DNA from 4 places in the Bacillus sp. SRL543 genome. Region 1 is predicted to be linked to each of the others. Evidence: riboswitches for the same ligand, from Rfam matches in the RefSeq annotation. Region 1 holds a riboswitch; each other region holds the start of a gene.
The links. A riboswitch is a leader RNA that binds a small molecule or an ion and turns the genes downstream of it on or off. The one in region 1 is predicted to bind thiamine pyrophosphate.
Positions count from the first base shown of each region.

Region 2: it holds a riboswitch for thiamine pyrophosphate, as region 1 does, so the genes downstream of both, AC4E8B_RS08340 (ABC transporter substrate-binding protein) here and thiT (energy-coupled thiamine transporter ThiT) in region 1, are expected to answer to the same signal.
Region 3: it holds a riboswitch for thiamine pyrophosphate, as region 1 does, so the genes downstream of both, thiW (energy coupling factor transporter S component ThiW) here and thiT (energy-coupled thiamine transporter ThiT) in region 1, are expected to answer to the same signal.
Region 4: it holds a riboswitch for thiamine pyrophosphate, as region 1 does, so the genes downstream of both, thiC (phosphomethylpyrimidine synthase ThiC) here and thiT (energy-coupled thiamine transporter ThiT) in region 1, are expected to answer to the same signal.

Region 1 covers NZ_OZ481794.1:2,495,570-2,500,935, forward strand. Annotated here, with positions in the region: gene AC4E8B_RS12550 (ABC transporter permease) at 1-447, opposite strand, end outside; gene AC4E8B_RS12555 (ABC transporter ATP-binding protein) at 437-1,543, opposite strand; gene thiT (energy-coupled thiamine transporter ThiT) at 1,843-2,445, opposite strand; TPP riboswitch at 2,514-2,612, opposite strand; gene AC4E8B_RS12565 (hypothetical protein) at 2,693-2,941, opposite strand; gene AC4E8B_RS12570 (hypothetical protein) at 3,170-3,394, shown strand; gene AC4E8B_RS12575 (helix-turn-helix transcriptional regulator) at 3,526-3,762, shown strand; gene dnaN (DNA polymerase III subunit beta) at 3,947-5,125, opposite strand; gene AC4E8B_RS12585 (NUDIX hydrolase) at 5,165-5,366, opposite strand, start outside.
Region 2 covers NZ_OZ481794.1:1,633,981-1,639,346, reverse strand. Annotated here, with positions in the region: gene AC4E8B_RS08360 (NAD-dependent deacylase) at 1-154, opposite strand, end outside; gene AC4E8B_RS08355 (YkvA family protein) at 260-706, shown strand; gene AC4E8B_RS08350 (cell wall hydrolase) at 730-1,368, opposite strand; gene AC4E8B_RS08345 (hypothetical protein) at 1,365-1,514, opposite strand; TPP riboswitch at 1,603-1,711, shown strand; gene AC4E8B_RS08340 (ABC transporter substrate-binding protein) at 1,872-2,870, shown strand; gene AC4E8B_RS08335 (thiamine-binding protein) at 2,882-3,172, shown strand; gene AC4E8B_RS08330 (ABC transporter permease) at 3,169-3,933, shown strand; gene AC4E8B_RS08325 (ABC transporter ATP-binding protein) at 3,930-4,676, shown strand; gene AC4E8B_RS08320 (TatD family hydrolase) at 4,673-5,366, shown strand, end outside.
Region 3 covers NZ_OZ481794.1:2,807,626-2,812,991, forward strand. Annotated here, with positions in the region: gene AC4E8B_RS14345 (LuxE/PaaK family acyltransferase) at 1-929, opposite strand, end outside; gene AC4E8B_RS14350 (uracil-xanthine permease family protein) at 892-2,247, opposite strand; gene thiW (energy coupling factor transporter S component ThiW) at 2,260-2,766, opposite strand; TPP riboswitch at 2,841-2,951, opposite strand; TPP riboswitch at 3,182-3,292, opposite strand; gene AC4E8B_RS14360 (DedA family protein) at 3,349-3,954, opposite strand; gene AC4E8B_RS14365 (hypothetical protein) at 4,183-4,443, shown strand; gene AC4E8B_RS14370 (manganese catalase) at 4,533-5,366, opposite strand, start outside.
Region 4 covers NZ_OZ481794.1:1,351,358-1,356,723, forward strand. Annotated here, with positions in the region: gene AC4E8B_RS06955 (ABC transporter permease) at 1-698, shown strand, start outside; gene AC4E8B_RS06960 (LysE family transporter) at 1,000-1,632, opposite strand; TPP riboswitch at 1,811-1,925, shown strand; TPP riboswitch at 2,147-2,247, shown strand; gene thiC (phosphomethylpyrimidine synthase ThiC) at 2,299-4,062, shown strand; gene AC4E8B_RS06970 (hypothetical protein) at 4,284-4,478, opposite strand; gene AC4E8B_RS06975 (metallophosphoesterase family protein) at 4,618-5,366, shown strand, end outside.

The DNA.
Region 1 (5,366 bases):
GATGTATACCGATACAAAAACAAAGCTGAAGTCGGTAAACAGAATTTGCCTTGAACCTATTCCGATTACTTCAAGAAAGCTGTTGGCTGCCCCGTAAGTCCCAAAGATGCCGAGAAAAGCATAAGCCTTGAGCAGCAGATTGATCCAGGAAGGAATGATGATCATCAGAAGCCAGAGCTGCTTATGCCTGGTCTTTGTCAGCAGATAGGCAGTCGGATAGGCAATCAATAAAGAAAAGGCGGTGATCAGGAACGCATACCAGAAAGAGCTCAAAGTCATTTTCATGTAAACGGGTGTGAAGAATTTCTGGTAGTTCCCGAATGTGAACTGCCCTTCTATATCAAAAAACGAATAATACAGCACCAAAAACAAAGGGGTAACGACAAATAAAACGATCCATAGCAAATATGGGATCAGGTACAGGTTGCGTGTCTGATTATTTCTCATAGCTTTCCTCTTGATAAGCCTCCAGCCTGCGGTCAAATTCTTCCTCAGATTCTCCCGGCCTCATGACATGGATGGCTTCGGGATCAAAGTGAAGGCCGATTTCATCCCCTACCCTCGCCTTGCGTGTAGAATGGACGAGCCATTCGTTCCCATCCTTATCAAAGCATGAAATTTCGTAATGGACGCCTCTGAAAAGCTGCGAATCAACCCGGACCTGCAGTTTGCCCTGCTCGCTCGGTGTGATTTCCATATCTTCCGGCCTGATAACCACCTCAACCTTTTCATTCAGATCAAATCCGGCATCGACACACTCGAACTTTCTGCCTGTAAATTCAACCTGGTAATCGGTAAGCATGATTCCCCCGACAATATTGGATTCACCGATGAAGTCCGCAACAAACCGGTTGACAGGCTCATCATAAATATCAGTAGGCGTTCCGCTCTGTTCAATCCTGCCTTTATTCAGGACGAAAATCTCATCAGAAAGGGCAAGAGCCTCCTCCTGGTCGTGCGTTACAAAGATAAAGGTAATGCCAAGCCTTCTCTGCAGCTCACGCAGCTCGTACTGCATTTCTGTCCGCAGCTTCAGGTCTAGTGCAGAAAGAGGCTCATCAAGGAGGATGACCTCAGGCTTGTTGACTATCGCCCTTGCAATTGCTACACGCTGCCTCTGTCCGCCTGACATCTCTTTGATTTCCCTCTGCTCATAGCCTTCGAGGTTGACGAATTTGAGCGCTTCTTTCACTTGCTCATTAATTTCCTGATTTTTCATCTTTTTAATACGCAATCCGAATGCCACATTTTCAAATACGTTCAAATGGGGGAATAGCGCATAATCCTGGAATACGGTATTAACCTGCCTCCTGTTGGCAGGCACTTTATTGATTTTTTGCCCATTGAAGAAAATGGTGCCTTCTGATGGCTCAATAAATCCTGCGATAAGACGCAGGATCGTCGTTTTTCCGCAGCCTGAAGGGCCGAGAAGCGTGTAGAACTTTCCCCTCTCTATGTCAAAGCTGACACCGTCAAGTACCGGACTGTCATTGTCATATTGTTTTGTAACATTATCAAAGCGGATAATAAACTTATCTGTCATTATAATCTCCTTTACTATATTTATCGTCGACGTACCGTCTAGTTTGTTATGCCTCATTGGCCAGTTTATCACTTTAGTATAATAGCGTAACTTATTATATACCATAATTTGTCGAATGAAAGCTTTTTTCCGCAATTCTCTTCAATTTCCCGTTAAAAAAAACAACGTTCTGTTAGTGTTCCTTGCTGATTTGGACTCATGCAATTCAAACTTTGTTTCACTCGCATTTCAGCACAGCAATAACAAAAGCACTCCCTTCAGGCTCATTCGCCGGAAGGGAGTGCTTTACAACATGGATACTAGTTGGCCAGTTTCTGAGACTCTGAAGCAGAATAGCTCTGTTCCCTCTGTACCAGTCGCGGGGCAGCAGATAGCAGGAGCCATAAAACGGCTGTACATAAGAAAGCGGAACCAAGCATTGTAATTCCATTGACCATCAGGGAATATACAAAAGGAGACATGCCATCGGGTGCATAGCTGCCGAAGAAGATCATGCCGGCAAGAAAGTGCCAGAAATATCTTCCCGCACTGCCAAGGAAAATCGCGGCTGCTGCCCAGCCCAGAGCTTTTCCCTTCTTTCCTTCCGCCAGGTTTTTTTGGACGCTGAGCGCCAGGAAGCCGGCACAGCCGATAAAAGCAAAAGCAATGAAATACTCTATGAATGTCTGCAGCGGATTAACCATCCATGCATCCCCCATGACGATCTGAAGGATACCCCATGCAAAACCAGAGATAAAACCGGCTTTCCAGCCCCACCGCATTGAAAGAATGAAGATCGGCACCATAGCAATGGAAATGGATATGGCCGGCGTCAATTTAATAGAAGGAAGCAGATCAAGGATAACGGCAAATGCCGCAAAAAAGGATGCTTCAATCAAGCCAATAAGCCCTAGCTTTTTCATAAAAAAATTCTCCCCTTTTGTCTGTATTAACGCATACCTCAAGGGAGAACTGTTCAGGATTCGGGCATAGGCCCATCCATCCACATCCCTGCGCTAGAATTATCTAACAGGTTCAAAGGGTCAGAACAAAAGTTCACTCTCAGCATTTCGCTCCCCTTGTGGTTTACGTTATGTAATTAGTACTATATTGCATTATATCTCATTCATCCTGCGAGGTGAAGAGCAATTTTTAATAAAATCAGAATGTTTATGACTGCGGTTCCCCCTTACTGTATTTTTTTTCGAGACTTTCGAAAAGCTGGAGGCTTTTGTTGCTAAGATACTCCAGCAGCTTTGGATGGCGGCTGAAATAGTCGAAAAAATCCCTTTGTTCCCTTTCCTGGAATATAAGCACCTGGTCATAATGCTTTCTGCAATAGTAGGCAGTCCGGTCTCTGTTCCATTCCTTCAGGGGGATAAGATTCCCAGCGGCCTGGCAGTAAAGGCATTTTCTCATTTTACCCTTCCTTTATGCATTATTTTACTTTGGCAGGCGCATTTCTTTCCTTCCTGCTTAGTTATAAGTATATTCCAGAACATGCGTTCCATTCAATAGATCAGCGTTTTGTGGTTTTTATGTTCTCGATCAGGGTATTTATATAATAAGATGTTTCTCAGCAATAAATATTTAAATTTTCAAAAATATATTCTAAGTATCCATGATGAGAGAAAGGAGGAATGAAAAATGAAGCATATTCTGGATATCAAAGGCAGGCTGAATCCATATTGGTTCAATAAAGTCATTTTTAAAGTTTATATCGCAAATGCGGTGGATGAAAAAACAGTAGAATTGGAAGGGCAAAAGCTGGTTGTAGTCAATGACAGTGAAAAATTAAAGCCCGGCGAGAAGCTGAAAGTCGAGTTTCTGAACAGATGGTTTGTTTATACCCGCATCCCCCTCAAAAATTAATCCGGCAAACAGCAGGTTGGCTAAAAAGCCGTTTTTTTCTTCTCCTTCCTTCTTTTATTTTGATATTTCACTAGTGAAGTTCTTCACTTTCTTTTATAATATGAAAATAAAAGAAAAAAGGAGATCTATCTGTGGATAAAGAAATTATTAAATTTATCAGAAAGAATTATAATCTTTCACAGCGCGAATTTGCCAAAATGATCAACTGCAGCTTTTCGCTGATTGCTCTGATTGAAATAGGAAAACGAAATGTTTCCGACAATGTTGAAAAAAAGATTAAAAATGCGTTTGGGCTTGAAGCACAGGATATAGAATCCATTACCAGCATCATAAAGGAAATCGGCCGGGGCATGCCTCCTTTCAGCTAACAGCCTGGATGGGAGGAAAAAAACGACCTCCTGCTTCCCCCTCCCCGCTTTGCCGTTCTCAAGGCAGCTTTCCAGATAACTCCGGCATCCGGCCTTGGAAATACCCCTGCTGATACACCCATCTATTGATAGCCCAATAAAGAACCTTTTCATAACTTTAATTCGCACTGCTCTTTTCCTTCTGTCACAGGTTTGCTGTTCCCTTTGGAGCAATGAACATGCCGGGAGGAGTCCGTACAGGAGAAATGAAATGAAGATAGTTTCCCTCCCCGGCCGGAGAAATAAGAATTGGCTTCATCGGGCCGTACAGCCTTATTTTAATAAATTCTGATTCGGTGCCTTTCAGGGCATCCGCCAGATAGCTTCCGTTTAAGACGGCCAAAGTCTGTATTTCTCCGCTGAAGCTTTGCAGTTTCTGCACTTCTTCTATCCTGCCTGTTTCGGTCATTGGGGAAGACAGAATAATAGAGCTCTCATCTTGTACAAAAATGGATACAAGAGGGCTGTTTTTCCCGCCAGCAAATATTGCTGCCCGCTCTGCTCCTTTGAGCAGATGCTTTTTGCTGATGACAAATTCGGTTTTACATCCTTCAGGCTGAAGCCTCTCTGAGGAAGGGAATCTGCCTGTTAAAAGTGAAGAGCAAAACCGGAAAGATGATGTTGCAAAAGCAGCTTGAGATTCTGATAGTAAGATCTCTGTTTCCCCGCCTGATGACTTTCCAATCAGTTTAAGCAGTTCTGCTGCATTCCTGGCCGGCAGAGTGATAGATTGGCTGAACCCCGCGGGTACTGCTGTTTTCCACATGGCAAGCCTGCTTGAATCGGTCGCGGTAAACGTCAATCCATTTTCATCAAAGGCCAGGTTGACTCCTTCCAGAATAGGTCTTGAGCTCGTTTTTGCCGCAGAAGCAGCCGTGTTCCTGAGCCCTGCAGCAAGGTCAGCTGTTTCCATTGTATAAGTATAAGAAAACTCTCCATGAGTAAATTTATGTCCCTGGTCTGTTGAGTACCCTGCAATCGCTGCAGAAATCGGTTCGTCAAGTGAGCTGATGAAAATTTTAGAAGAAGTTCCTGCTTTGATGCTTAAACGGCCAGGCATTTTTCTGATCACTTCAGACAGCATCCTGCCATCAGCTGCAAGCTTCCCGTGTGCCAGGATATCCAAACCGGCACTCTTGCCGCTATTTAATGGAAGCACAAAGATAACAGACCGGTCCCGGCTTCCAGAAGAGACCGAGAGACCTTCACCGTGCGCCTCAATCATAACAGCCCTGTCAGCATCATCAGAATGGGGTCCGCCTGCTATCCTCGCTGCCTCACTAATGCTTTCATATAAACATTCTCCATTTACGGTAAATTCCATGACATGCACCTCCTAAGAATTGAGATTGGTTTTCGCTTTCTACCAAACATGCATGTCCCCTGCAGACCTTTCATTTTTTTTCTGCAAAAGTTCTTCTGCCGCCGTAATGCTGGCTGTCAGCCAGATAGGAGCATCCGGCTGCTGAAGGATTTCCCTGGTGGTCATCCACATTACTTCTTCGTTCTCATCCGGACACACAGACCTCGCTTCCCCGCTTTCATATTCACATAAAAATACAATA
Region 2 (5,366 bases), 860 kb from region 1:
TGAGTGCTTCTGTACTGGCAATTCTCCCGTAATCCATCGTATTCGATAACCCGCTGCCTGCAGACCGGAAATCAGGCAGCCCGCTCTCCGTTGACATCCCTGCTCCCGTCAATATAACCGTATATCTTGACTCCTTCAGCCACTGTAAAAGCATATGGACACCTCTCTTTTTTTCCTATTATAAGCTTTTCGTGGGTTCAACCATCCGAAAATAGGATAAAAGAATAAAAAGAATTTCTTAACCGGAAGGATGTTATATATGAAAAATTTCAAAAAGGAAGATTACGAAAAGGAATATAAAAAATATGAGAGCCGCGCTGCCAAATACTTAAATGATCCGGGCAAGACAAGCGGACTTCTTTCCAAAGCAAGCAAAAAAGCCGATTCAAAGAAAAATGCCCTGTCTGAAGTATGGGACAAGCTGCAGCTCCTGTTTGAACTCATTAAAGCCTACACTAAAGGACAATATAAAGACATTTCTGCAAAAACAGCCGTTACAGTCATTGCGGGCATTCTCTATTTCGTATCTCCCCTGGATCTTGTCCCGGACTTTCTTGCCGGAATCGGCATATTGGATGATGCCGCGATCATCGGCTTCATTATCAAGCAGATCACAAATGAGCTTGAGAGATTTAAGCTCTGGAAAGAGAACCAGCCGGATCATATCATTGATATGGAAAAAGACAGCAAAAAAACTCTTGTATAGCCACAAGAGTTTTTTTCTTTTTCTTATTTCGCAAACCGGTGGTTGCCGATTTCTTTTGTAACGGCCCTAGTACGGAGCCATTTGCTGTTAGTTTTCGAAGGATTGAAGAAGAACAGGGATTCTCCATCTTTTCTCTCTTCTGTGAGGGCTTCCTGGACAGCTTTCTGTGAATCCTTCCCTGCCGGTTTATTGATCATCCCATTGTCCACAGGCTCAAACTGCCTGTCTTCGTATATAACTTCTTTGACTGTATCCGGAAATTTTTCATCCTTCATTCTATTGAGGACCACTTCAGCCACAGCAACTTTTCCGGCATGCGGCTCACCTTTGGCCTCGGCATGCACAAGCCTTGCCAAAAGGTCTTTTTCTCCTGTAGATAAACTAGTCTCTTCTTCTGTCTTTTTCTTCTTTTTCTTTGATGCAGACGGAATGATGAGCTTATCACCTGCGGAAATCTTTTCATCTTTTTTATAATTCGCCTTCTGTATTTCCTGCGCAGCAACACCAGATTGCTTGCTGAGCTTCGCAAGGGTATCCTCTTCTTTTACAGTATATATATCGACATGATCAATCGTTTTGGCAAATGCTTTTTTTCCGGGACTTTGGACAAGCTGGAATGAGATCAGCATGAATGCAGCTATCAGTAAGGCAAGATATTTCATTGCTTCTCCTCCATTCTTTCTTTTTTTAACATTCCTAACCCTATCACATATGCAGATTCAGTTCCAAACTTAAATCTTTCCATGGCAGCAGAGGGATATCCAGGGATAATCCCTAATTTTCCGGAAGGAAGCTGTTTCAATGCCATTGCAGAGAATATCTGTTATAATGGACCATAATTCCCGCCAAATGCGGGAGCTCTGACGGACCGGCTGCTTTATGCGGCTGTAAATAGGAGAGAATTGTGGGGGAACCGGGCGCGGTTGAGACTTTATTTTTACGATAAAGGACCCTTTGAACCTGATCTGGAGAGATGCCAGCGTAGGAAACATATTCTTAATCGGATGAATGTTTTTTATTGCGCACGGGTTCTGAATCCGGGCGCTTTTTGTTGTGCACCGGTACTTAAAGAAGCAGCATCTCAACCCGCGGCTGCCTTGATGATTTTTTGCCATTATCCGGCGGCTTTTTGGAATAATATTAGAAACAGCATGGAGGATTGATCATGAAGAAATGGATCAGCGCATTGTGCGCCATCTGGCTGCTTGCCGGCTGCACAGGCGGACAAACTGGGCAGGAAGAAAAGAAAACCAATGATAAACAGGATCTTGAAAAAATCACCGTTGTACTGGACTGGACGCCAAACACCAACCATACCGGACTGTATGCCGCAAAGGCTAAGGACTATTTCAAGGAAGCAGGCCTTGATGCCGAGATTATCATGCCTGGTGAAGCAGGAGCCGACCAGCTCGTCGCTTCCGGAAAGGCTGACTTTGGCGTCAGCTATCAGGAAAGCATCACGCAGGCCCGGGTGCAGGGTGTGCCGCTCGTTTCCGTCGCAGCTGTAATTCAGCACAATACATCCGGGTTTGCTTCCCCTGCGGCAAAGAATATCGATTCACCGGAGGATTTTGCCGGGAAGAAATATGGAGGCTGGGGATCGCCTGTTGAGGAATCCGTGATTTCCTCATTGATGAAACAGGAAAATGCAGATGTCTCTGATGTCTCTTTTATCAACATGGGAGATGCCGATTTTTTTACAGCTGTTAAAAGGGATATCGATTTTGCCTGGATCTATTATGGATGGACAGGCGTCGAGGCGGAGCTTCGCGGAGAAGATCTGAATATGGTCTACCTCACCGACTATTCCGATAAGCTCGATTACTATACACCTGTTCTGGCTACCAATGAAAAAATGATCAAAAACAGCCCTGATACTGTTAAAGCCTTTGTAAAAGCAGCATCACAGGGCTATCAGTTTGCGATCGCGAACCCGGAAGAAGCAGCCGATATCCTGCTTGAAGCTGCCCCTGATTTAGACGTCGAGCTGGTCAAGAAAAGCCAGGAGTGGCTGTCTCCAAAATATCAGGATGATGCTGAACAGTGGGGAGAACAAAGGTTAGAGGTTTGGGAAAATTATGCTCAATGGATGTATGAAAATAAATTGCTGGAAAGCGAACTGGACGCTGAAAAAGCTTTTACCAATGAATTTTTGCCAGAATAGGAGGAACCATAATGGCCAATACACTGATCAGCATTCAGATCATACCTAAAACAAAAAACGGGGAAGATGTTATCCCATATGTGGATGAAGCGATTAAAATCATCGCAGAATCCGGAGTCAAATATGAGGTCCATCCGCTGGAGACAACAATGGAAGGCGAGCTTGAAGAGCTATTCAGGATCATTGCAAGGATGAATGAAAGAATGATTGAAATGGGAAGCAAAAATGTCATCTCTCAGGTCAAAATCCTGTTTCAGCCTGATGGGATCACGATGGATGACCTGACGGATAAATACAAATGAAGAAAGTGGTTGTAAGAGGATGGAAGCCGGCAGCGGTTCTCCTCCTTTTGTTCATTATATGGGAAGCGGCGGTCAGGCTCGCTGAAGTCCCTGCCTGGCTCCTGCCGCCCCCCTCTGATATCATGGCAGAATCTGCGGAAAGCTGGGCCCGTTTTTCAGGCCACCTGGCATCAACAGTGCTTTTATCACTGTCCGGCTTTGCATTGGGGACTGTTTTCGGGCTCACTGCCGCCATCTTCCTCCACCGCCTGCCGGCTTTAAGGGAATCTGTATACCCATTGCTGATACTCTCCCAGAATGTGCCCGTCATCGTCCTTGCCCCTCTCCTTGTCATCTGGTTCGGATTTGGACTGCTGCCGAAATTCATTGTCATTATTCTTGTCTGTTTTTTTCCAATCACAGTGGCAGCTTTGGACGGCTTCAGGCAGATTCCGGCCGAGCTTAAGCATTATATGGCCATGTCAGGCGCCACCAAAAGGCAGCTGTTCTGGAAGCTGGAGTGGCCCGGCTCCCTTCCCTCGCTATTTTCAGGGCTGAAAATCTCGGCCACATACAGCGTAATGGGCGCTGTCATTTCCGAATGGCTCGGTGCGGAAAAAGGGATAGGCGTTTTTATGACCCTGGCCTCATCCTCCTTCCGGACAGACCGGGTTTTTGTTGCCATCTTTGCCATCATGATCTTAAGCCTGATTTTCTTCGGAGCAATCCTTTTGGCAGAGAGCCTGCTTTTAAAATGGAATAAAAAGGAGCAGATGAAATGAGCCTCCTCCAGCTGGAAAATATATCGAAATCTTTTGGGGAACAAGCTGTTCTCAGTAATTTAAGCCTTGAAGTCAATGAAGGGGAATTCGTTTCCCTTCTTGGGCCTTCGGGAAGCGGAAAAAGCACTATTTTTAATCTGATAGGAGGGCTGCTTCTCCCTGATAAAGGAAGCATCCAAATGAACGGCCAATCAATCACCGGCCAAAAAGGATTCATGAGTTATATGCCGCAGACCCCTTCCCTTCTTCCGTGGAGGACAGTTTTGCAAAATGTCCTTCTGGGACAGGAACTGACAGGCAGAACCGATAAAGAAAAAGCTATGGAAATGATCCATAAAGCAGGCCTCGGGCAATATATGCATGCCTATCCGCATGAATTGTCCGGCGGGATGAAGCAGCGCGCATCCTTCATCAGGGCACTGCTCAGCCCACAGGAGCTGCTTTGCCTGGATGAACCTTTTTCAGCACTGGATGAGCTGACCCGGCTTGATATGCAGAAATGGCTCCTGGCCATATGGGAGGAGCAGCGGCCAGCCATCATCTTTATTACTCACAACATAGAAGAAGCTCTTTTTCTGTCAGATCGCATCATTGTTTTATCAGAAAAGCCGGCCCATACAGCAGCTGAATTTAAGGTGCCTTTTTCCCGGCCAAGGATAGAAGAACTGTTTCTGGAAGAGGAATTTTTGGAATGGAAAAGAAAGGTCCATCATTCACTGCGGCCAAGGAGGGACAAAGGATGAACAAGATTATTGACAGCCATATCCACTTGGACCGCTATGCTGATCAGGATATTGCTAATATTTGCAGCATCCCGGAGCTCGACTCACTCGTAACTGTCTCGTGGGATCTCAGCTCCTGCAAAAAGAACCTGCACCTTGCAGAGAGGTTTCCAAAGGTAAAGCCGGCTTTTGGGTACCACCCGGAACAGGTCCTCCCTTCTGAAGCAGAACTTGCTGATCTGATAAGCTGGATGGGGGATCATAAAGAAAATATGATAGCCATCGGAGAGGTCGGCCTTCCATACTATTTAAGGCAGGAACAGGGAGATTCCTTTATAGGTCCGGAGCCTTATCTCGAAATACTGGAGCTGTTTGTCCAGAAATCAAAAGAATGGCAGCTCCCCGTCATTCTCCATAGTATTTATGAAGATGCAGAAATAGTCTGCAGCCTGCTTGAAAAGTATTCTATCGAAAAAGCCCATTTTCATTGGTTCAAAGGCTCAGCCGCTGCGGCTGAACGGATGGCCGCGAATGGCTTCTTCATCTCAGTGACTCCCGATGTATTGTACGAAGAGGAGATCCAATCGCTTGTAAAGGCTTATCCAATACGGCAGGTAATGGTTGAAACAGACGGCCCCTGGCCGTTTGAAGGGCCTTTCCATAGAAGATTGACTTCACCCGTCATGATGCATCATTCTGCAGCGAAAATCG
Region 3 (5,366 bases), 310 kb from region 1:
GCTTCCCCTTCCTTAACCGGCTCCAAAGTGCCGGGGTGGAGCACCCTCGTCTTCAGCCAGGCTGGACCGGCTTTATCGGTTATCATCTGTGTTCCTGTATAGCTGGAGAGGATTGTCCGATCATAGATTTGCGAGCTGAGCTCCGTCATGCCGTACATATTTATATGCATGTCCCTTCCTATGCCAAAAAACTGTTTATACAAATCCGCCAATTCTTCGGCACTGATTTCCCGCACTTGGCCTTTGAACCCTCCTGTATCAAAGATTCTGCTGTCATCAGGCAGATTGAACGACAAATTCCTTTCTTTCATAAAATCCAAAAGATGGACGAAAGCAAAGGCTGCCCCCATGATCAGGACAGGCTCTCCCCTTTCTGCCAACCGTCCCAGCGACTCTGCTGCTCCTTGAAAATCAAGGGACTCTCCATTGTGGAAGAAGCGGCTGTACTCATTGCCATAATAAAAGACAGCATTCGTAAGGTAGCGGGAAAGAGAAGAATTTTTGTTATAATCGTCTGATGGAGACAGCACTAAAATGGCTATCTTTTCCCGGTCCGGCAATACGAAGCTTTTGAAAGGGACTTTCATTGACAGGTCCCATACAGACAAATCAGGATGAATGTTCTTTCCCTTTGCATCAGGATCGGTCGTTCCGCTGGTCATAAAAACAGCTTCCGCTTTTTCAGCGGGTTCGCAGGTTAATGTCAGTTCTTTGAAGCCCTGCACCGGCATCGGCGGAATTTCTTCCCATGTTTGCACTGTTGCAGGAGTCTTTCTCTGTGCCTGGCAAAACTTTTTATAGAAAATGTTATTTTCAAACTGGTGGCGGAACAGCTTAAGCGCCAGCCGGCCAAAAGCCTCATCAGAATTTTTTCCAGCTTCGATAAAATCTTTAATTTCCGCTGTCAATAGGATCGATTCTTCTTTCATGATTTACCGCTCCTTTCATAAACCAATTAGGGATATTGACTAGAATCAGCTGCAGAAAGATGCTTGTAAATGCTCCAATCAAGATGCTGTTAGTCAGGAATGTTCCCGCTATCCCTGTTGCGTTCACAGCATAAGCCGGCAGAGAAATGGCCAGCAGCATGGAAAGCCCGACAATCATAAAGTTGACTTGCGTGCCTTCTGCCCTTGCAAGGATTGAAATGCCAGTAAATACAAGTGTGGCGGCAGCCGGCAGGAAGATTCCCCCGACAACCGGGGCAGGCGTCAAAGCCAGCAGCGCTCCCGCTTTCGGCACCAGGCCAAGCACAAGAAAGATAACAGCAGCAGCCATGACCGGGTATCTTGAACCGACACCGGTTAAGCGCAGCAGGCCGACATTCTGCGCATATGCGGTCGTCGGAAATCCTCCGATTAAGGCAGACACAAAGGACCCTGCCGATTCTCCGGCAAATCCGCCGCGGATTCTTTTGGCCGTCAGCTCGGTCTTCAGCATGGCAGAAGAAGCCTGATACACACCCATTGCTTCAATAACGGCCACAAGATAAGCGATGAAAAAGGTCAGGAATGCTCCCCATTCAAAGGTAAGCCCATACGGCAGCAAATGCGGAAGCCCGAACCAGGCACTTTCCGATATCATGGAAAAGTCTGTTTTTCCAAGTGAAAAAGCGAGAATATCACCTGCAATCAGAGCAATCAAAAATGAAAAAGACTTCCAGATGCCCTTTCCGAACAATGACAGGCCAAGGACAATCACAGCCGTCGTGACCGATAATAATAGAGTGGATGGACTGGCAAAGCCCTCATCACCCGGCGAGCCTCCAAGAAATTCATGCAAAGTAAATCCAGCGAGAGAAATCCCGACCAAGAAAATGACGGTCCCCGATATGACTGGCGTAAATAAAGCCTTCAATCGGCCAATTACCCCGGTTATCGACAAAAGGAATACAATCGCTGCACTGACTAAGATTCCGCCAGTTGCTGCAGCCAGCCCGTTAGCTTTTCCTGCAGAGATCATGATTGCATCAAATGCAGCTGACGGCCCCTGGATGATCGGGAGGCGGACAAGCTTTGTCGCCTGTATGAAGGTGATAATCCCGGCGGCAATAAAAATGCTGTTCACCATATTGGCTGACAATGCAAACGGCAGGCCGATCATAGCTGCCACAAAGATCGGATCAAGCCAGACATTCGACACAAATACATGCTGAAGGCCGTATAAAACGGTCTTTCCCGGCGGCAGCTTTTCTTCCAGCCCTATCAATATCTCATTTTGGCCGGTTTCTGTTTTTATTTCGTCCATCTTCTATTTCCCTCATCTCTTATATTGATAGAATTCAAAAATTGGCGTCCGCTTTTTTGCAAGTATGGCCAAAATGATGATCCCGAGAAGAGCTCCGGCCATCGAACTGAAGATAAAGAGCGGGATAAAGCCGAACAGTGTGGCTTTCTGCCCCAATATCAATGTGGCGATTGGATATGACAGCAGCGCCCCGATTATGCCGGTGCCGATCACTTCCCCGGTGAAGGCCATTGACAGCTTTCTTGTCCTGCTGTACAAAAGTGCTGCAAGCAGGGCTCCGGCCATACTGCCGGGAAAAGCAAAAACCGAGCCGGTTCCCATCAGATTCCTGAGGAGCGAAATGCATAATGCCTGCGCCACTGCGTAATAGGGTCCAAGTAATACCGCTGACAGCACATTCAGCAGATGCTGGACCGGGAATAATTTTGTAAAGCCAAGCGGAATATACAGCATGCTGCTTGACAGCGTCCCCACTGCAGCCATCATCGCTGCCATTGTTAATTTCCGTGTTTTCCCCATAAAAAAATCCCTCCATGCTAATTTGCACTGAGGGAATGGAAGGTTCAGGAAGCACAGGCCGGTTTTTTGCAGCCGGCATAGATCCCGCACTTCCCTCCGCCGGCATGACCCGGATCAGGTATAAGGGTTAGGGCCGTAACAGGCCCAATCTCAGCCGGACTCCTCCGGCTCCCCCAGTGCTTTATGTATTAAGTTGACTTGGATATGCCGCTGTTCGGGCCTTTTAAAGGCATCAGCCGGAAGGTCTAAAATTATTGCCGCTAAAGCAGCTATACATTTGTATACCAGGCAAACTTCGTATTTTATCAGCAAAAAACAGTTTCTCCTGATAGTTTTAAAAATCCCATCCAGCTTTGTTAACAAAAAAGCCTGACCCCATATGACAGGACCAGGCTTTTACATACATAAAAAAGTAATGTTGCTCAATCTACTTTCCTACGCTGGCATGATCCAGTTCAGGTCCAAAGGGTTAAAAAACAACGGTTTTTCTCTCAGCCCGCCTGTGCGGACACCCCTAGCAGTCACACTATATCCAATTAAGAATCATCATAGCTTTGTTCCTGACAAATGTAAAGACAATATTTACTTCTTCCTTCGCCTGAACCAAAAGACAGCTGCACCTATAATGGCTAAGGCAATCAGCATATACACCATATTTGAGTATATATCAAAATACTTGACAGCCGTCTCCCAGGAATCTCCGAAGGCAGCTCCTATATTGACGAGGATGGTGTTCCAGGTGAGTGTGCCGATGACCGTAAATAGCAGATACAGCGGGAAATTCATTTTCGCCATCCCGGCAGGAATGGAAATAAGGCTTCTTATCAGCGGCACCATCCTGCAGATCAGGATTGTCCAATAGCCATATTGGTCAAACCATCCAAAGGCTTTATCAATATCTGCTTTTTTCAGGCGGAGGATGCCTCCCCATCTTTCTATGATTCTCTCAAGCCTGTCTCTGGTCAGGGAAAGGCCCGCCCAGTAAAGCAAAGCCGCTCCTGCCGTCGAACCGAGGGTTGCCGCTGCAATCGTCCCGAAAACAGTAATATTTGTTTGAGCGGTCATAAAGCCGCCAAAAGTCAAAATGACTTCAGACGGTATCGGGGGAAATATGTTCTCAAGCGCAATCAGCAGAAAAATTCCTGTATAGCCAAATTGTTCAATAATCTCTTTTATCCAGTTCTCCATAATACCTCCCAAGATGCAAAAAGCCTTACAGATAATTAACGATAAATTTTAATGCTTACCCTTCTGAGGGCAAAGTAGATTTTTGATAGTTTCATGCAAATACAGATGAAATTAGAATAGCTTATCCTTGTTAAAAATTAAACAAATAACATGCCACAGCCAAAAAACAGGAACATTTGTTCCTTTTCAACATATAATGTATGTAAATTCTTTTAGAGGAGGATGCGCATGGAAGCGACCCCTGCTCCATTTGCCTGTATGGCACGGTATCTTCTGGAGGATGAGGCAGCCGCTGCAGAATTATGGAAAAAAGTCCTTCTCGCTGCCAAAAGGAACGGAATTGGAAATGATCCGAGCATCATAGTGCCTGCTGCCGTGGAATCACTGCGTGTTTTGATGAGGAAAATGAAATCAGGTGAACCGGCAAGAAATCCTGCTGCTTATTTTTACGCGGTCATGGACCGGAAGCTAAAGCACATTTTTAATTGAATTCACCTGTATCTCAAACAATCACCCTGAAATATTCTGCAATCAGCAAAAATCCGCCCTCATCTGAAGGCGGATTTTTCTTAGCAGCATTAAAATTGGGAAGGAGGCGGTGTCTGTCCCGCAGGCATAGTTCCATGAATGTAAATCGGACCTGGAGCAAGCACTGGAATCTGCCCCATCGGCTCGGGGTTTTCAATGTATTCAAACTGCCCTTGTCCATCCATGCTCGGCCCCTTTGCCCAGCGGCCTTCTGCACTGTCTGTCCCCTTGGAGCAGTTAAGGAATGAATAAGATACTTCCTGCTTCTCCTGCTGGCGGTTGAATGTGCCAGGCACTACCTTGCCATCCCGCGCTTCAAGCTCAGAGATTGCTGCGAGCCATTGATTCTGGTGCATAGTGTCACGGGCAATCAGGAAGGATAACATGTCCCTTACGCCGCGGTCCTCTGTTATTTCATAAAGTCTGACTGCCTGAAGGCGCCCTTGTGATTCAGCATTGAGATTTGCACGGAAGTCAGCCAGCAGGTTCCCGCTCGCCACTGTATAGCGGGCTGTCCACGGATATCCCATGCTGTCGTCCGGCTTCGCACCAAGTCCAGAAACAATCGCATGCTGCACATTCATTCCGCCCATTGCAGCCCTGATGATTGGATCCTGTGCTGCTTCTTCCTGTTCTCTGACAGGGGCTTTATCGAGCAGCTGAGCGATCATGGTTGACAGCATTTCGACATGGGCGATTTCCTCAGTTCCGATATCAAGCAGCATATCACGGTATTTTTGTTCAGCCCGGCAATTCCATCCCTGGAAAAGGTATTGGATCATGACACTGATTTCACCGAATTGTCCTCCGAGGATTTCCTGGAGCTTTCTCGCATAGACCGCATCCGGCCGGTCAGGCTTTGCATTATACTGAAGCTCTTTAAC
Region 4 (5,366 bases), 1.1 Mb from region 1:
ATGTGCTGCTGTTCATCATTTATTTTGCCGTCATTATGTATTCAAGCATGATTGCAATGGAGGTAGCTACGGAAAAATCTTCGCGTGTTATGGAGATTTTGATTTCAAGCGTCTCTCCGATCAAGCAGATGTTTGCAAAGATTCTAGGGATTGCCTTGCTTAGCCTGACGCAGCTGTCGGTTTTGCTGGCAGTAGGCTACTTTTTTGTAAAGCGGAATCTGGAGTCGATGCAGGGAGGCTTCTTCGAATTCTTCGGATTCGGTGATATCCCGGCGGCCACCATCATTTATGCTGTTGTGTTTTTTATCCTCGGATATCTTCTATATGCAACACTTGCAGCCTTCCTTGGCTCGCTTGTCAGCAGGATCGAGGATGTACAGCAGATGATCATGCCGATGACCATGCTCGTTGTAGCAGGCTTCATGATTGCGATCATCGGGCTGTCACAGCCGGAAAAAGCATTCGTGACCATCAGTTCCTATATCCCGTTTTTTACTCCGATGCTGATGTTCATGCGGGTAGGCATGCTGACCCTGCCGGTCTGGGAGCCGATAGCCGGAATCGCTATCCTTGCCGTCTCCATCCTGCTGCTCTCAATATTTGGAGCAAGGGTATACAAGGGCGGAGTGCTTATGTATGGAAAATCCAATTCCTTCAAGGATATTAAAAAAGCTTTGCAGCTGTCTAAGAATAAATAAGAAACAACGGAGTCGGTCTTTCAAACCCGAAAAGCTTTTGGAGTTTGTCTGGCAGTATTGTTTTTGAAACCTTTGGAACAGCAACACTAAGTATTTAAGCCTGTTGATTGGAGTGCAGGGCACGCAGACTCCTGCGGGAAATAGCGGCAAGGCTGAGACCCCGCAACGCGCAGCGTGAGGAGGCTCAGCGTCGCCCCGCGGAAAGCGAAGTGCCTGGAACGCAAATCAACAGCCCCTTTTATAGGCAGATAGAAAAGACTGCAGACAAACTCGAATTATATCGGGTTCGTCTGCAGTTTTTTTATCCAAACAAAGAGACAATCCCCTGATACGCAAAATAGATTCCAAAGAGAATAAGCGACAGTCCTGAAAGCATGCTAATGATGATGATCGCTTTTGAGGTCAGGAACCGCCTGAAGCCGCTTGTCAGGCCCGCCACAAAAATATCCCAAAGGGCGAGTCCGATAAAAATCATGCAGCTGTAAACGAGAAGCTGGCCTGTCCCAAAGGAAGAGGCTGTTTTGGCCAGGACCGATCCGTAAATCCCCAGCCAAAACAAAATCGACAGCGGGCTTGAAACCGACATGATGAATCCGGTGAAAAAGCATTTGAGCAGCGATTCTTTGCTCCGTATGTAAGTGACAGATATTTTATTGGCATTCATCATGCCTTCGATTCCGGAATAAAGAAGAATAAAACCGCCGAACAGCCACAGGAAGGTTTGAATCATAGGGGAGTCAAGGAATTGCACGAGTCCGAGATAGACGATCAGCATATAAACCCCGTCAGCGATCATCGATCCCGCGCCTACAATCCATGCGTGCCAAAATCCGTTTTTCAGCCCCTTTTCCAGCCTGACAGCATTGACAGGGCCGATCGGCGCCGCCAGTGAAAGTCCTAAAACGATATAGCTGATATATATTCCAATGCTCAATGATATCACTCGCCTATTCAAGGATTAGCCCGGAAGGACTTGTACAATTTTATGCAGCAAACACAGAGGGTAGGACGCAAATCTTAAAATCTCCAGCTTTGTGTTTTTGGAATAATATGAAAATAGTCTGTTTTCTTCCTTGATGGCATATGGTATAGTAGCTTATGAAAATAGCATATTTTGGCACTGGGGGTGCCGGTAGAGGCCGGCTGAGAGTAAGACCCGTTCTAGTCTTTGACCCTTTTAAACCTGATCTGGTTCGTACCAGCGGAGGGAAGTGTAGATGGCTTTTATTTGTCATACATACGCGGATTCCTTTTGCAGGAGTCCGCTTTTTAGCTTCTGCAGCAAGAAAGATGCGGCAGCTGTATGCCATTTTTTGGCCTGGCATGCCCCCGGTGCAATATGCAAGGGGGTTTTTTGCTGTGAAAAAATAAACGCATGAAAAAATGGTGTGCAGTTAACTTGATGTTTTCATTTTGGAAAAATGCAAGAAAGTTTTCTATTACATTTTATTCACTGCTGGGGGAGCTTTATAGGCTGAGAAAGGAATATCCTAAACCCTTGGAACCTGATCTGATTAATGTCAGCGTAGGGAAGCAGCCGGTATGGCCTGCTTCCTCCGTAAAAAACTGCCTTAGGCAAAAAGTTGGAGGAGGAAGAAGTATGAAAAATTTATATGAAATGAATAGACTGTTTTTTTCAGGAAGCCGGAAAGTATATGTAAAAGGCATCAGGGACGATATAAAGGTCCCGGTCAGGGAAATAATCCAGGAAAGCACGAGGACTGCTATCGGAACAGAGGACAACCCGCCTGTTTGTGTATATGACACGAGCGGCCCTTATTCTGATCCTGATTTTGAGATTGATATAACGAAAGGTTTGCCCCGGATAAGGGAAGGCTGGATTGAGGAGCGGAAGGATGCGGAAGCTTATCAAGGCAGAGTACAGAAGCCGGAGGATAACGGGCTTCAGGCTGGGTCTACAGTTTCTTTGGCAGATATTTTTCCAAATAAAGCATCCTTGCCGCTCAAGGCAAAAGAAGGCCGGAATGTGACTCAGCTGCATTATGCCCGGAAAGGTGTCATTACACCTGAAATGGAGTTCATCGCCATCAGGGAAAATCTGGATCCGGAATTCGTCAGGAGCGAGGTGGCAAGCGGAAGGGCGATTATTCCTGCCAATATCAATCACCCGGAAGCTGAACCGATGATCATCGGACGCCATTTTCATGTGAAGGTCAACGCGAATATCGGCAATTCGGCTGTTTCTTCCTCCATCGCGGAAGAAGTGGAGAAAATGACCTGGGCAGTGCACTGGGGGGCAGATACAATTATGGATCTTTCCACCGGAAGGAACATCCATGAAACCCGTGAATGGGTCATCCGCAATTCTCCAGTTCCTGTCGGGACTGTACCGATTTATCAGGCACTTGAAAAAGTGAAGGGGATTGCCGGGGATCTGACCTGGGACATATACAGAGATACCTTGATAGAGCAGGCTGAACAGGGAGTGGATTATTTTACAATCCATGCGGGGGTGCTGCTCCGCTATATTCAGCTGACTGCCGAAAGGACGACAGGTATTGTATCCAGGGGAGGGTCGATCATGGCCCAATGGTGCCTTCAGCATCATAAAGAGAATTTCCTGTATACACATTTTGAGGAAATTTGTGAAATTTTAAAAGCTTACGATATTTCCATTTCTCTCGGAGATGGGCTGCGTCCAGGTTCTATAGCAGATGCGAATGATGAGGCTCAATTTGCGGAGCTTGAAACGCTCGGAGAGCTAACGGAAATAGCCTGGAAGCATGATGTCCAGGTAATGATTGAGGGGCCGGGGCATGTTCCGATGCATAAGATCAAAGAAAATGTAGATAAGCAGATGGAAATTTGCAAGGAGGCGCCATTTTATACGCTTGGACCACTCACGACAGATATTGCCCCGGGATATGATCATATTACATCTGCAATAGGAGCAGCGATGATCGGATGGTTTGGCACTAGCATGCTTTGTTATGTTACGCCGAAGGAGCATCTTGGACTTCCGGATAAAAATGATGTCCGGGAAGGGGTCATAGCTTATAAAATTGCAGCTCATGCCGCAGATCTTGCCAAAGGCCATCCTGGTGCCCAGGTTCGGGACAATGCATTGTCAAAGGCCAGGTTCGATTTCAGGTGGAACGACCAGTTCAATTTATCCCTGGATCCTGAGCGGGCGCGGGCATACCATGATGAAACCCTGCCGGCTGAGGGGGCAAAAACCGCCCATTTCTGTTCTATGTGCGGCCCTAAATTTTGTTCTATGCGCATTTCCCAGGATATCCGCCAGATGGCCAAAGATCAGGGGAAAACTGTTTCAGAGGCGATTGAGGATGCAATGAAGCAAAAAGCCGGGGAGTTTGCCAGCCGTGGCTCATCCATCTATTGAACATAGAAGAAATACTGTAGTTTGGAAATTGGAAGAGCAGATCCTCTACATGCAGCAAAAGATCCGGGGGCTGGAAAAGCAAATTTCGGAGATACAGAGAAGCTGCTCCCATATCTATTATGAGGCAGATGGATACAGGACCTGCACAAAATGCCTGAAAAGCGAATCGGTCCACTATTAATAAGACAAAGGCTTGCCAGGATATTCCGGCAAGCCTTTAACTATTCGCGGGACTGATTTGCCATCTGCCTTTTTATGCTGCCGTAAGTAGACAAATAAACGATGCCGATGCTCCATGCAGCAGCGGCCATGAACTTCCAGTTGCCTGTCAGAACTGAAATGATGATGAACAATAGAAACAGGGCAGCAGAAATATACTTGAGTCTATTAAGGGCCAATTCAGGATTTTTATACATTTTATTCACTCCTAAGGTTATTTACTTCTTATACTTACCGATGGTGGAAAAAGTTCAAAGCTGATAACTTTTTATAGAGGAACGTGCATTCGCTTTTTCTAGGTGATAAAATAGGAGAAAAGCGCTGAAAGGGAACATTATGAAGGAAATTACATTTATTCATGCAGCAGACCTGCATCTGGACAGCCCTATGCTCGGGCTTTCCACCCTGCAGGATGATTTATTCGATAAAATCAAAGAAAGCACATTTGCCGCTTTGAAAAATATAGTGGATGCTGCCCTTGCAAGGAAGGTGGACTTTGTTATTCTGGCCGGAGATCTGTTTGACGGTGAAGACAGGAGTATAAAGGCACAGGCTAGGCTGCGAAAGGAAATGAACCGCCTTGCGGAAAAGAATATACCTGTTTACGCAGTCCATGGCAATCATGACCACTTTGAAGGAAGCTGGTCCCATATCAGCCTCCCGGACAATGTACATATTTTTCCGCACCAGCCAAGTGAGGCATGCTTTACAGCCTCCAATGGCACAACTGTCAGCCTGCATGGCTTCAGCTATCCGAGGAGGCATGTTACAGAAAGAATGATCGGCCAGTATCCCGTTCGGGGATTGGCGGATTTCCATATCGGCATCCTGCACGGCAGCCTTGAAGGTGAGACCGGCCATGGCCGCTATGCCCCGTTTATTTTAAAAGAGCTGCTGGATAAGGAATACGACTACTGGGCTCTGGGCCATATCCATAAAAGAATGGTCCTGAATGCTGAGCCGCCGGTCATCTATCCAGGAAATACTCAGGGGCGCAGCCGGAAGGAAAGCGGGGCGAAAGGCTGCTACCATGTCATCCTGAATGAAGCAGGGGCTGATTTTGAATTTCTCCAATGCCACAGCTT